Regions from separate parts of the Paenarthrobacter sp. YAF11_1 genome, predicted to be linked through region 1. Evidence: riboswitches for the same ligand, from Rfam matches in the RefSeq annotation. Region 1 holds a riboswitch; the other holds the start of a gene.
The links. Region 1 has a riboswitch for S-adenosylmethionine ahead of AB4Y77_RS01155 (aminotransferase class V-fold PLP-dependent enzyme). Riboswitches for the same ligand answer to the same signal wherever they lie in the genome.
Positions count from the first base shown of each region.

Region 1 (7,333 bases):
CAACTGCGGGCTGGATCCGTGGGTGAACGACGGCCATGCAGGACCGTCAGGGGTAGCGCGGTTGGCCTCATTGCGCCGTTTGCTCGGTGCCGACCCCCGACTGGAAGCAAAAGAGACCAAGGAACTGGGCACGGTCAACTGATCGTTGCGGCTTCACGTCCCCGCTGCAGCGCGCGTTTCAGGATAGTTTGGTGGCATGACCCATCCCGTTTCCACCTACAACGATGACCTGCGCCTTGCCCACGTCCTCGCTGATTCTGTCGATGCCCAGACCATGGACCGCTTCAAGGCTCTGGACCTGAAGATCGAAACCAAGCCAGACCTCACACCTGTCACCGACGCAGACAAAGCAGCGGAGGAGGCCATCCGGGGTCAGCTCTCCCGTTCCCGTCCCCGGGATGCTGTCCTTGGCGAGGAGTTTGGCAGCAGCGGACACGGCTCACGCCGTTGGATCATTGATCCCATCGATGGGACCAAGAACTTCGTCAGGGGCGTGCCGGTGTGGGCAACATTGATCGCACTGGTTGATGAGGGCGAACCCGTGGTCGGCGTCGTCAGTGCACCCGCCTTGGGCAAACGCTGGTGGGCTGCCAAGGACATGGGTGCCTACATGGGCCGGTCCCTTGCCGCTGCCACCCGGTTGAAGGTCTCCAACGTTTCCCAGTTGTCCGATGCCTCCTTGTCCTACTCAAGCCTGTCCGGGTGGAAGGAACGCGGGAACCTGGACGAGTTCCTGGGGCTTACCGAGGATGTCTGGCGAACCCGGGCCTACGGCGATTTCTGGTCATACTGCCTGGTGGCCGAGGGCGCAGTGGACATCGCGTGCGAGCCTGAGCTGAACCTGTACGACATGGCAGCTCTCGTCCCGATCGTCACGGAGGCCGGTGGCCGCTTCACTTCCTTGGAAGGCGACGACGGTCCGTTCGGCGGCAACGCGCTGGCCACCAACTCCATCCTTCACTCGGAAGTCCTCAAACGGCTCAACCCAGACCTGGACGACCTCCTCTAGCGCAGGTTCCCTTCACGGTTCACAAGCTGCTCTTCAGCGAATATTCGACGGCGGAAGCCTCCTTTTGGAGGCCTCCGCCGTTTTTTCTTCGCCAAACCGGCGATTTACAACCCGGCGTAACAAAGTGCTTAACAAAGCGAAGTGACTTTGGAGGGGCCGCTGGGGGTGCCCTAACCTTTTTACAGGTCACGAGTGCCAGCGCTAAACCCCGGTTTGCTGGCCGGCAACCCTCCATTCGCGGCGGGGTGCCCCGGGTGACGACCCGGCCGGTCCGGAACGGATGCGGCAAGCGCGGATCCCCCTATGGGGGTCCCTCTTGAGTGAGGTCCCATGAGCACAGTCACGTTCGATTCAAACATCATTCCGTCCTTTGCCGGCGAAACCCCGTCACAGGCAGCTGCAGCAGCACGGCCACTCGCCGCCGTCACTGGCGCTGAGCTGCAGGCACCCCTGATCCAGGGCGGCCACGTCCGCTATGCCAATCTGGACTACGGAGCATCGGCTCCGGCCCTGACCATCGTCTCGGCCTACCTCAACGAGGTCCTGCCTTACTACGCCAGCGTTCACCGCGGCGCGGGCTTTGCCTCCCAGATCAGCACGTCGGTCTACGAGAATTCGCGCAACATTGTCCGTGAGTTCGTCGGTGGGCGTCCTGACGATTCCGTGATTTTTACGCGAAACACCACAGACTCCCTGAACCTACTGGCTGGCTGCCTGCCGCAGATCGACGGCCGCTTCTCCGGGGAAGTCCTGTACCTGGACATCGAACACCACGCCAACCTTCTTCCCTGGCAGGGTGTCCCGCACCGCAGCGTCGTGGCGGCCTCCACCTTGGCCGCCACAGTGGACAAGCTTCGCGACGAATTGGCCCAAGGCGGGGTCAGCCTGCTCGCCGTCACGGGTGCCTCCAACGTGACAGGTGAAATCCTGCCGATCGCCGAACTCGCAGCACTTGCGCACGAATACGGCGCCAGGATCGTAGTCGATGCCGCACAGCTGGCACCTCACCGCCGGATCAACATCACGGAGGCCGATGTTGACTACGTCGTGTTCTCCGGCCACAAGCTCTATGCCCCCTTCGGCGCAGGCGTCGTAGTGGGCCGCCCGGACTGGCTCGACGCCGGGACTCCCCACCTGGCTGGTGGCGGCGCCGTCCGTGAAGCCCGCCTGGACTCCGTGAGCTGGGCAACGGGCCCTGCCCGCCATGAAGGCGGGTCCCCCAATGTCCTGGGTGCCGCAACCCTCGCCCGCGCCACGCAGGTCCTCGCCGGGTTGGACCAAGACGCGTGGCACGCCCACGAAGCCGCCATCCGCACGTACCTGGTGGACGGCCTGGAAGCCATCGACGGCGTGACTGTGCACCAGATCTTCACTGACTCCGACGACACCATTGGTGTGGTCAATTTCTCCGTGGAAGGATTCGACGCCGGATTGGTGGCCGCTTATCTGGCCGCCGAGCACGGAGTTGGCCTCCGGGATGGACGCTTCTGCGCCCACCCACTGCTCAAGCGACTCGGACTTCCCTCCGGGTCCTTGCGTGCCAGCTTTGGCGTCGGCTCCCGGTTGGAGGACGCCACGAGGCTGCTCGCAGGCATCGAAGGGCTCAAGCGCAACGGACTGGGCTGGGACTACGTGGTGGACGAGGGCCGCTGGGTACCTGCCAACGACCACCGAACCTACCCGGAGTGGGCTCCCAACACGCCCGGCACTGCAGGCGCTGCTCCCTGCACCGTTGACTAAGCGCGCTTTACCCCGGCTGCGGTAAATTCGTAGGGTATCTTTCAGCGACCCTGTGAAGGAGTTTTGGTGGCATTGCGTTCTCCGGCCGCCCCCAGCGGACAGCCCGGCATTCCCGGACCTGCCGGACCACGTGGTCCCAAGCTCCACGCTGACCGTCGCAACGAGTTCGGCCAGAGCTTCCAAGACGGCGGAGAGCATTACGATCGCGTTCGGCCCGGATATCCCCTGGGCTCCGTGGAATGGCTGGTTCCCCAAGGAGCCACCGCCGCTGCGGATCTGGGAGCCGGCACTGGCAAGTTCACTGCGCTCCTCGTAGAGCGCGGGCTGGACGTTACCGCCGTCGACCCTTCCACCGACATGCTGGAGCAACTGCGGAAGTCCCATCCACACGTCCGCGCATTGGAGGGAACGGCCGAAGCAACGGGACTGACGGACTCAGCATTCGACGTCGTCAGTGTTGCCCAGGCCTGGCATTGGTGCGATCCCCTTGCCGCGAGCTCCGAGATAGCCCGTATCCTGCGGCCGCACGGGACCTTGGGACTGGTCTGGAACCAGTTGGACACCGATGTGCCCTGGGTTCATCGGCTCTCGCGCATCATGCATGCAGGGGACGTCCACAAGCCCGGGTTCCGTCCACTTATCGGACCGGAATTTGCCGGCTTGGAGAGCCACTTCACCCGGTGGGCGGACGACGCGACGCCGGAAGACATCATGGAGCTCACTAAGTCACGAAGCTACTATCTCCGCGCCAACGACGCCACCCGGGCGAAGGTCATGGGCAACCTGGAGTGGTACCTCTACGAGCACCTCGGGCACGCACCGGGAGAGACCGTTCCGCTGCCCTACGTGACGCAGACCTGGCGGGCGTTCAAGATGCGCCCTGTGCAGCCACGGTAGGCTTGGGGTGTGAAGACCAGTACGCCCTCCTCCTCGATAGAGGACTACGTCAAGGTCATCTACTCGTATACAGAGTGGCAAGACAAGCCGATAACGTCCTCCCAGCTTGCCCAGCGCCTGGGTGTAGCCAATTCCTCCGTGTCAGAAATGGTCCGCAAGCTCAAGGACCAGGGACTGGTGGACCACCAGCCCTACAGCGCCATTCGCTTGACCGCGGCGGGTATGCGCCTGGCCCTTGCCATGGTGCGCCGGCATCGCCTCATTGAGACCTATCTGGTGGAAGAACTCGGGTACAGCTGGGATGAGGTCCATGATGAAGCCGAGATGCTGGAGCATGCGGTGTCAGATACCTTTATCGAGCGGATGTCCGACAAACTTGGCCACCCGGTCAGGGACCCGCACGGCGATCCGATTCCCTCGGCGGATGGCTCCGTTGAACTGCCGCACGCCTACCGCATGATCGAACTGGACCAAGGACACTCCGGGCGTATCACCAGGATCAGCGACGAGAACCCCGATCTCCTCAGGTACCTTGCAGCGGAAGAGATCACCCTCGACGCCCCCGTTGAAGTGGTCGGACGTAAACCGTTCGGCGGAGCACTGGTGGTGCGGATTGGAAACGGCGCCACAGGCCGCGAGTTCGATCTCGCCGACGAAGTCACGTCCGCACTCTGGGTCCAGAGCGCCGAAGCCCACGAAGGCTGCGTCCTTCCCGCCCGCTGACCCAACCCCGGCGAGAGCTCAGCCGGGCTGCCCGGCTGCCCCGCCGTCGCCGGACGCTGCATCCGGTTCGCTGTCGGCGGCAGCTGCCGCCCCCTTGGGAGGATTCCTGATCCCGACGGCGGAAGCTGCTGCCCCGGTCAGGAACAGTGCCGCCGTGACCAACAGGGCGTTGTACAAACCTTCACGGCTGAAGACCGGTCCCACGATCAGCCCCGCGAAGGCAATGGTGATCAGGCCTGCGATGCGGGCTACGGCGTTGTTCACCGCCGAACCGATCCCCGCTTCCTCGGGCGGGACCGCACCAAGAATAGCGGCCGTCAGGGGCGCCACGAGGGTCGCCAATCCCAAACCGAAGACGATCTGTCCCGGCAGTACCTGGGTCCAATAATTCAGCGGCTCCTGGACCGACAACGACATCAGGAAGCCCACACCACACAGCAGCGGTCCCACGGTCATGAACCATCTGGGCCCGTACTTCCCTGCAAGGCCACCAAAATATGAGGCACAGAGCATGAGGATAACGGTGCCAGGCAGCAGGGCGATGCCCGCCATGGTGGCCGCCATGCCCCCAACTTGCTGCAAATAGATTCCCAAAACGAAGAAGCCCAGGGAAATTCCCCCGTAAATGGCCAGTGTTGCCAGGTTGCCCCACCCGAAGTTGCGGATCGCGAAGAGCCTGAGTGGCAGCATTGGCTCGGCAGTCCTGGCCTCATGGATCAGGAAAAGAGCCATGGCCGCGATGCCGGCCACCAGAGGCAACCACACCTGCACGCTCCCCCAGCCCATGCGGCCCTGTTCGATGAACGCAAAAACGGGACCGCCGAGGCCCACCATGGCCAGGACGGCCCCGAGGTAGTCGATGCGTTTGCTCTTGTCCCTCGCGGCATCGGATGCCCGGAGGCCTGCCAACATGGGCCAAATGGCAACGGCGGGAATGACATTGATGAAGAAGATGACACGCCAGGAGAGCAGGTCCACAGCCATGCCGCCAATCAACGGACCCACGATGGCCGCAGCGCTGGTCCAGCCGGACCACTGGCCGATGGCTTTGGATTGGGCCGGGCCGGTGAACGAGGTAATAATCATGGCCAGCGAACTCGGGACCAGGAGGGCCCCGGCAATGCCCTGCAGTGCCCGCGACACCACCAGGACTTCGCCGCTCCACGCCAGCCCGCACAAGACCGAGGTCACAGCGAAACCCGCAAGGCCCCATTCCAGGATTCGCGCCCTCCCGAAATGGTCGGATAAGGAGCCGGCCACCAGGATCAATGCACCCAATGTCAGCAGGTACGCGTCTACTACCCACTGCTGGATGACCAGGCCGCCACCAAGTTCCCTCCCGATGGCAGGCAGTGCGAGATTGACCACAAAACCATCAAGGATGGCGATGAACGACGCCACGATGGCCACCACCAGCACGCGTTTCTGGAGCGGAGTACTCGGCAGAAGCGCGGCAGCGTCAGTCATGAGCACAGCCTACGCCCGTGAAGTCCCGTATCGTTGAGTGGTGATCAGCAGACGTGATGCCGCATTGGCCCTTGATATTTCGATGGAAATGGCACAGCGCCACGGTATTCCGTCCAGGCTTTCCGAGGCCGAACTCCGCGAAATGCAGGACAACCCCCCGGCTTGGTTGGTGCAGTCGCGCGCCAACCGCACCGGCAAACGCCCCGTCTGGGTCCATCTGACCTGCGCTGTGTGCGGCTATTCCGAGGCCATTCGGCCCAAAAAGTGGTGGCCGGACTTTTCCTTCGTCTACTGCGGTACCCACCGGAACAGTGACCTCCCCAAGCTCTTCCTCGGGGAAGTACGCAGCGAATACGAAGGGGTCGGCAGCCGCTTCGTGGGCGTCGTCGATGTTCCGGAGAGCAAAGCCTAGTCTCGGTTCACGGCTGGACCATCTCTGAGGGCACCGCAAGAATTTGCACGGATTTCCCTTCCCTGAGCACTGTCAACGGGAAGGGTTGGCCAATGGCTTCTTCGAACAGCAACTTCTGCAGGCTCTCGGCACTGGACACAGCCCGCCCCTGCGCCCGGAGCACGACGTCCCCCGGTTGAAGCCCGGACAGCTCCGCTGGAGACCGGGGAATCACCTCTACCACCCGCAGGCCTTCCTTCTGCCCAGTCCGTACAACGGCACTGGCATCCAGTGGGATTGGCGTGCTCACCAAACCCAAATATGCGCGGTGTACCCGGCCATCCCTCAGCAGGGACGCGATGATGCGCTGTGTGGTGGTGTTGATGGGCACTGCCAAACCCAGGCCCAGTCCTGCTACCGCAGTATTAATGCCCACGATGCGTCCGCGGGTATCGGCCAACGCTCCGCCGGAATTCCCAGGATTCAGCGCAGCGTCCGTTTGGATGACATCCTCGATGACCCGTCGATGCTCGCCCGCTTTGACGGGAATGGACCTGCCCAACCCACTGACTACGCCCGCAGTCACCGAGCCAGCCAGTCCCAGCGGATTCCCCACGGCGATCACCAACTGGCCCACCTTCAGGGTTTCGGCATTGCCCAACACTGCCGGGGGCGGTGCCGACTTCACGCCACGGACCACGGCGAGGTCGGATAAAGGATCCGCGCCCACCAACTCGACGTCCGTCTGCCTGCCATCAGCGAACACAGCCCTGCCCGACTGTATGCCAGCCACCACGTGGGCGTTCGTCAGCATGTATCCATCGCCGGTGAAGACCACAGCCGAGCCACTGCCCCTGCGGATCTGCCCCCTCCGGCCGGTGCTGGTCATCTCGATGGCGGCAACGTGGGGTGTCACGAATTCCGCAACCCGGACCACGATCTTCGAGTAGGCGTCCAGGGCCTCCTCGTCGTCCTCAGGTTCCTGCAGTTCGAACTCCGGCTCAGTGCTCATCACATGCCTCCTGCCAGTGCTCCGCCGTGTTTGCCGCTTATACAGTTCAACTGCCAATCCTTGGCTGGTAGTCCTCCGGACGGTACGCCGTGGG
Region 1 is NZ_JBFRDF010000001.1:241,194-248,526, forward strand. Features, by position in the region: gene rsgA (ribosome small subunit-dependent GTPase A) at 1-142, shown strand, start outside; gene hisN (histidinol-phosphatase) at 197-1,009, shown strand; SAM riboswitch class IV at 1,194-1,307, shown strand; gene AB4Y77_RS01155 (aminotransferase class V-fold PLP-dependent enzyme) at 1,340-2,749, shown strand; gene AB4Y77_RS01160 (class I SAM-dependent methyltransferase) at 2,822-3,646, shown strand; gene AB4Y77_RS01165 (metal-dependent transcriptional regulator) at 3,656-4,369, shown strand; gene AB4Y77_RS01170 (MFS transporter) at 4,388-5,842, opposite strand; gene AB4Y77_RS01175 (hypothetical protein) at 5,919-6,248, shown strand; gene AB4Y77_RS01180 (S1C family serine protease) at 6,256-7,239, opposite strand.

Region 2 (7,333 bases), on a different contig from region 1:
CCACGAGCCACCGAACCTGTTCGCCACACACATTGCCAAATACTTCGCCAATGCCGTCCGGGAAGCCATCCTGCTGGAACTGTGCACCGGCGGGATCGTCTTCCTTCCGGGCGCCGCAGGCACAGTGCAGGAGATCTTCCAGGACGCCTGCGAGAACTACTACGGAGCACCCGAAACCATCAGTCCCATGGTGCTGGTGGGACGTGAACACTGGGAACGGACACTCCCAGCCTGGCCGATGCTGCAGAGCCTCGCCGCGGGAAAACCGATGGAGGAGAAGATCTTCCTGGTGGACACCGTGGAGGAAGCGCTCGCAGTGGTCTCCACTCACGCGTGAGGCACAGCTAGAAGTCTTTGCTGCAGGGGCCCGAGCCGAGTTGGGCCAAGCCGGTCCTGTCGCCTGCAGCGTACTGCCGGACCCAGGAAGCCTGGTCAAACATCAGTTGCCGGGGGTCGTCCACGTGGTCAAGGCCCAACAGGTGTCCCAGCTCGTGCATGATCACCGCTACCCCGATCTCCTTGCCCTCGGAGGTGTCCACGATGCCGGCGAACTGTGGGGCGTCCAGGGACACGGTTCCGGTGACATAGGCCTTGTAGCCATCGCTCAGGCCAATCGAGGAACTGCCACCCAAGCCCACGGTTTGGCCCGTCAGGCGCGGTACCTGCTCCGGAGTGCTCCACGCGATCAGCACGGGCGCCCACCGGTCACCGTATCTGGCGGGCTGGTATCCCTGCCTGTTGGTGGACGGGACCTCGGAACTGGGGCCGTCGTAGACGAACTTCAATCCGGTGGCGACGCTGGCTTGGCGAATGGCCTCGTCCACCAATGGCTGCCAGGACGGATCCCCGAGATCCGCGTTCACCACGTAGTGGATGGGCCTGCACGGGGAGTAAGCCAGGGGCGTTCCGTCCTCCTTCACGGCGAGGAACTTGTACGAGGTACTGGTCCGGTTCACCGGTGCCGGAGTTCCCAGTGGCGCGTCGGCTTCTTCCAGACCGGGCAGAGGGTCTTGGCGCTGCCCGAACGGCACCAACCCGGGCCGGGGTGCCTGGCTTTGCGTGGCGGAGGAGCCGTACAGGAACCGCTGCAGGTCGCCGCTGAAATACGCCCCCGCGCACACCAATGCGAGGATGCCCAGGAAGAACAGGATGGCGGCGGTGCTGCTGTGCTTGACGGGCGGCCGTGGCGTGGCCGGTTGCCGGACCGGCGGTGCCAGCGTTCCCTCGGGCCGGTAGGGGCCATGCGGAGGATCATGGGGGCGGGAAGGATCGGGGTCCTGCCACTCGGGCGACCCGTAAGGTTCCATGGAACCCCCTGACGTGGAGGCTGCGACGGGAGGTGGGGCGCCGTCGTCGGCCGTTCCCGACAGCATAAGTCCGGTACCGCCGGGAGTCCATGGCGGACTGAACGGGCTCTTAGATATCCTCGCGGCAGGGGGCCGAGGCAAGGAGGTGCAGTCCGGTCAGGTCGCCGGCCGCAAGACCGTCAGGGGCGCCAATCTCCGGGTACATCAGCTGGACCGGATCTTCCACATGGTCCAAACCCATGACGTGCCCCAATTCGTGCTGCATGACCGCCAGGACGTAGTCGGCGCCTTCGGGGTCAGCGAGCAGTTCGGAGACCTGCGGGGTGTCCAGCTCCAGGCTGCCCGTGATGTAGCTTTTGGGTCCGTTGTTGAGTGAGTACATGGTGCTGCCGCCGGTGCCAATGACTTTGTCCGCCAAAGCCGGAGCGGCCTCTGGCGTGGTCCACGAAATCAGCAAGGGCGCCCACCGGTCGCCGTACTTGGCCGGCTGGTATGGCTCCCGCCGGTCTACCGGCAATTCGTCGGTGGTGCCGTCGTTGACGAACTGGATCCCTGAAGCGGCGGAGACATTGGCGATCGCTGTCTCCAACAGTGCATCGGAACCCTCCGGCGCGGAAGCGTTGTTCACCACGTAGTGCAGCGGCCGGCATGGCGAGTACCCCACCGGAGTGCCGTCGTCGTTGGTGGCCAGGAACTTATACGAACCGTTGGTAGTTTCCGGCGCCTTCGGCGAGGCCAACGGGGCGTCCGCCTCCTCAACTCCGGGCGGCGGGGCGTCTGCTGCACGTGCAGGCGCCGTTTGCTTCTGCCCGGGGTGCCCGTCCTGCGCGGCACCTGGGACGCTCACACCCGGGAAAAGGGCGGTGATCCGTGGGTCTCCATGCAGGAATCCGCTGACCAGCACTGCCACCACAGCGGCAATTCCGGCCATCAGCACGCCGCGGAGAATGCGCCAGGCCGTCCCGGCACGCCGGTGCTTGGGCGCACGCGTTTCCCGCTCCGAGTCCACGGTTCTCCATTCCTCACGCCCTGGTCACGCGGGGCAGCGCGGAGGACGAACCAACATTACGGGCTGCGGGGGAGCCGTCCAAACTAGATGATGGTTGCCCCGAACACCAGGCCCAGCCCGTAGGTGGCGGCCGCAGCTCCCAGGCCGATCGCGAGCTGGCGCAGTCCGCGGCTCAGCGGCGACGTTCCGGACAACAAGCCCACGACGGCGCCGGTCGCCAGAAGCGCGATGCCCACCAGGACACCGGCCACCATCAAGGCGGCAAAGCCCGTCATGCCGAAGATAAAGGGCAGGATGGGAACGACCGCACCGGAAGCGAAGAAGCAGAAGCTGGACACCGCGGCGCCCCACGCGGAGCCGACGGATTCGTGCTCGTCGGTAGCAGGTTTCTCAGGCTGCAAGGAGAGGCTGGGATCGCAGTCGCAGCTGAACACGCCCATGCGCTCTGCGGCGCGATGCTCAGCGGCTTCGCGCGTCATGCCGCGGGCGAGGTACACCAGCACCAATTCGTTGTGCTCGATGTCCAACGACGGTGCAGCCGTGAGGGTGGCTTGGGTTGGCAGGGTCGCATTGAGCAGTTCCCGCTGGGAGCGGACCGAGACGTACTCGCCGGCGCCCATGGACAGTGCGCCGGCCAAAAGACCTGCCACACCGCTCATCAGCACCACCGGACTGGGTACGCCGGTGGCAGCCATGCCCATGACCAGCGACAGGTTGCTCACCAAACCGTCGTTGGCGCCAAAGACCGCGGCACGGAAAGTACCGGAAAGCCGGTTCCGGCCGCGGGTGGCCAGTCCCCTGACCACCTCTTCGTGGATCTGTTCGTCAGCCACCATGGCAGCTGTTGCCGCGGGTTCGGTGCCGTAGGGGGAGCGGCCCTCTGCTCGTTGGGCCAGGGCCAGCACAAAGACGGACCCGAAGTTGCGGGCCAGGAAGCCCAGGAACTGGCTTCGGGATGATGCGGCCTTGGGCATTCCGGCGTGCTCACCCAGGAGCTTGAGCCAGTGGGCCTCGTGACGGCCTTCGGCTTCGGCAAGGGCCAGCAGGATTTGGCGTTCTTCGCCGTCGCGTCTCTGGGCGAGTTCGCGGTACACGGCGGCCTCGGCACGCTCATCGGCGAGGTACTGACGCCACCGGCGGATGTCGGCGTGCGAGGGCGGCGGCGGTTGCGTTACGTCGTTTTCGGGGGCTGCCGATTCCGGGGTGGGGTCCGGAGCGGGGCTCGACGAACCGGGGGATTCCTGGTGCTGTTGCACTTTCTCTCCTGTGCTGGGTGGGGTAGTTGCGGCCCCATTGCACGCCCCACACTACCGCTTATCCGCGCGGATTTTTGGCTGGTATTCCTTAGCTGGAATGTTCGGTGCACCGTAATTTCCGGCCGTCCTTGACCCTCGACTGAGCCGGTGCTCAGATGGAAGGACAGGGGCGGGGGCCCTCCCCGCACACGTTCAACTGGGCTTTGYGCAGCCCACGAGACGGAGGTTGCAGCATGGACACCACCGAATCACACGCCAAGCACCCGGACCGGGCAACCATCGAGTCGGATCCGGCCTACGACTACGCAGAGGACCAGGAAGTGGACGAGGCCTGGGTGGAAGAAGTGGACGCCCCGGAGGACGACGAACGCGTGGTCCCGATCGATGAAACCGAAGAATTCCGCGACGAGGACGAGGAAATCCAGGCTTAGTCCTCCCGGGTGAGGGTGTAGTGCTGCCGCACACCCTCGCGTTCGCCGACGGCGGCAACAGTCACCGTGAGTGTCTTGGACGACTCACACCAGCGCGTCGGACGGACGGCCCGGGCCAACGCTTGCGCGATCAGGTGCGGCTGGGGATGTCCAAACCGCCGGGTTCCGGCCTTCGCGGTGATGGTGACCGTGCCCATGAAAAGGTCGACGGCGGGAATCACCGTAACTGTGGGCGTGGCTGTTGGTGCCGGGGTGCTTGGTGCCGGACTGCTTGGTGCCGGGGTGGTATCGCCTTGGTATGGCAAGGGACTGCTCCTTGGGGGAGTGCTCTTGCCCGCTCGGTTGTCTCTGGTCCGGGACGGGCCGCTTCCTCATCCGAACCACCCGTGAACATGGGGTTGGTGTGTGGCCAGTCGGAGCTTGGCACCACATCTCTTGAAGCTGGGACCACCCTACCCCACAGCACCCCAACCCCCTCCCGTTGTGAGGCCTGCTCTGCGTGCTTTGGCGGGGCTTTAGGGCGCAAAGCGGGCCACGCAACGCCCAGTTCCCGGAGGCAAAACAACGGCGGGCATAAAACAAGGGCGGCGCCGCCCCGGAAAGGGGAGGCGCCGCCGTCGAACGTTGCTCTGTTGCTTGTTGCGTTACTTGTGGCTGCTGACCGGGTGGGCCTCAGGCGGGAGTTCCTCAGAGACGGCACCTGCAACGCGCTTGTCCCAGGCCGCGCGGACGGCGGGATCCGTTGGCGGGGTGAGCAGTGAAATCACGACGTAGGCGATGAACGAGGCAGCGAGGCCGAAGTAGATCGGTTCGTTGGCGTAGACGCCGTCCGCACTCGGAATGACACCCACGGCGAAGAGGATCAGCAGCGTCAGAGTCAACACCGATCCCACTGCCATGGACCACGCAGCGGCGATGCCCGTGCCGCGCTTCCACACCAAGCCGCCCAGAATTGCGACCAGGAGGCCGCCTACCAGGATGTCGTAAGCGATGGTGAGGGCTACCACCACGTCCTGTGCTGCCATGGAAATCAGAACTGCTACGATGCCGAGTCCAAGAACCCAGTAGCGGTTTGCCTTGACGTCGTGCTCGGGGTTTTCGCTGTCATCGGTGTTGATGGTCTTTCCGAACCAGCTGGCCACGAACGGGACAACGTCCGCACGTGCCACCGTTGCTGCGGCAATCAGGGCGCCGGAAGCGGTGGACATCATGGCTGCGACAGCCGCGGCCATGACCAGGCCGCCGATGCCGACGGGCAGGATGTGGGTGGCTACCTCTGCGTAGACAACGTCCTTGCCGAGGTTGGCGACATCGATATCCGGCAAGGCCACGCGGGCAGCCAGGCCGATCAGGGCGCCGGCGATGCCGTAGAGAATGCAGTAGACACCGGCCGTGGCGCCACCCCAACGGGCAACCGTGGGGGTCTTGGCGGTGAAGACGCGCTGCCAGATGTCCTGGCCGATCAGCAGGCCCAGCGTGTAGACCACGAAATACGTGATGATGGTCTGGGCGCCGATGCCATCGATCTGGAAGAAGGTGTCGTCGAGGCGCTCACGGATGCCGTCCATGCCGCCGGCAGCGTTCAGGACGAACGGGAGCATGAGGAAGAAGATGCCGACAGTCTTGATGATGAACTGGACCTGGTCGGCCAAGGTGATGGACCACATGCCGCCAATGGTGGAGTACACCAGGACGATCGCGCCGCCAACGGCGATGGCCAGCCAGCGTTCCCAGTCGAAGAGCACCACGAAGATGGTGGCGTAGGCGCCGGTGGACGTAGCGCAGAGCATGAGCGTGTACGCCAGCATGACGATGCCTGAGGTCTGTGTGGCCCTGCTGCCGTAGCGAAGGCTCAGCATCTGGGAGACCGTGTAGATCTTCAGGCGCTGGATGGTGCCGGCGAACAGGAGGCTGAGCAGCAGCACGCCTGATCCGATGGCCACCACCAGCCACATGCCGGAGATGCCGAACTTGTAGCCGAGGCCGACGCCGCCCACGGTGGAAGCGCCACCGAGGACCACAGCGGCCATGGTGCCGGTGTAAAGGAACGGTCCCAGGCGGCGGCCGGCCACCAGGAAGTCGCTGTTGTTCTTGGTGCGGGACTTGCCCCACCAGCCGAATGCCAGCATGGCGAGCAGGTACACCACCACGATTGCGATGTTAATAGCCGAAGATTCCATGAACGGTCCTTGGAGCTGATGCACGGAGGTTGGGGTTTTCGACGATACTCCTGCGAAGCGTCGAAGTCTCTGTGCTGATGGTTGGAGATTGGGGAGGTGTTGTGTGCCTCACAGACAACACTTGTTGCCTATGAGGATATGTTGTGATCGGAGTAACAGTCAAGGTGCTTTGGTCATGGTTCCGCGGATTCTGGTCGTGTTGGCCTGTCTCCCGGCTACTATTGCTCCAATGACAGGGCCACATGACAGGCCTGAAAGGTTCGTGAATGAAGGCTCTCCCCGTTGAACCGAGCAATGTTCCCGTTGCCATCGGTTCCAGAATCCGCGCAGCCCGGCAGGCGCAGCGCCTCACCATCGAGCAAGTGGCTGATGCTACCGGCTTGACCAAGGGCTTCCTCAGCCGTGTGGAGCGTGACCTGACATCGCCGTCGGTCGCTTCTCTGGTCACCCTGTGCCAGGTCCTGTCGGTGTCCGTAGGCGACTTGTTCGCCGCCCCGGAAACGCACCTGACCAAACGCGACGACGGTCCGCGCATCTCCTTGGGTGGCCAGGGCATTGTGGAGCGTTTGCTGACGGCCCGCTCAGAGCGTCGACTCCAGATTTTGCAGGCCACTATAGAGCCGCGGGGCCGTGGGGAGAACGAGCTCTACGCCGTAGACTGCGACGTCGATGTCCTGCACGTGGTCAAGGGCAGGATCAAGCTCATCCTGACCAATGAAGAGTACGACCTTGAAGAAGGGGACACACTCTCCTTCCCCGGCCGCGAACCGCACACCTGGATCAACCCCACGGACGAAACCGTCGAAGTGCTCTGGGTGCTGGTGCCGGCGGCAAGCCGCTAGATTTTCTCCCCGCGAGATGGCAGTTAATGCCCATGTTTGCGGCAAACATGGGCATTAACTGTAGTTTCGGCGGCGGGGGAGCAGGTGGTCAGCCCACGTGCACCCACGGCCGGCGGGTGATGTCCGGCTCGGCCTCCCTCAGCACTTCACGGGTTACCGGCGCGATCTCGCCTTCGCCGAAGAACAGGAACTTGCTGAGGTTGGAGATCGGGTTGCCCTCGGTCCAGCGGAAGTAGATGTGGGGCATGAATCCAGTGACGTCGCGGATGTGGAGGAGGACTGCCGCCACGGTGTTGGGGACATTGTTG
Region 2 is NZ_JBFRDF010000011.1:86,193-93,525, reverse strand. Features, by position in the region: gene AB4Y77_RS16900 (LOG family protein) at 1-337, shown strand, start outside; gene AB4Y77_RS16895 (matrixin family metalloprotease) at 345-1,307, opposite strand; gene AB4Y77_RS16890 (matrixin family metalloprotease) at 1,417-2,316, opposite strand; gene AB4Y77_RS16885 (VIT1/CCC1 transporter family protein) at 2,400-3,572, opposite strand; gene AB4Y77_RS16880 (hypothetical protein) at 3,806-4,003, shown strand; gene AB4Y77_RS16875 (hypothetical protein) at 4,000-4,308, opposite strand; SAM riboswitch class IV at 4,325-4,444, opposite strand; gene AB4Y77_RS16870 (sodium:solute symporter) at 4,648-6,183, opposite strand; gene AB4Y77_RS16865 (helix-turn-helix domain-containing protein) at 6,450-7,025, shown strand; gene AB4Y77_RS16860 (amino acid transporter) at 7,114-7,333, opposite strand, start outside.
Region 2: it holds a riboswitch for S-adenosylmethionine, as region 1 does, so the genes downstream of both, AB4Y77_RS16875 (hypothetical protein) here and AB4Y77_RS01155 (aminotransferase class V-fold PLP-dependent enzyme) in region 1, are expected to answer to the same signal.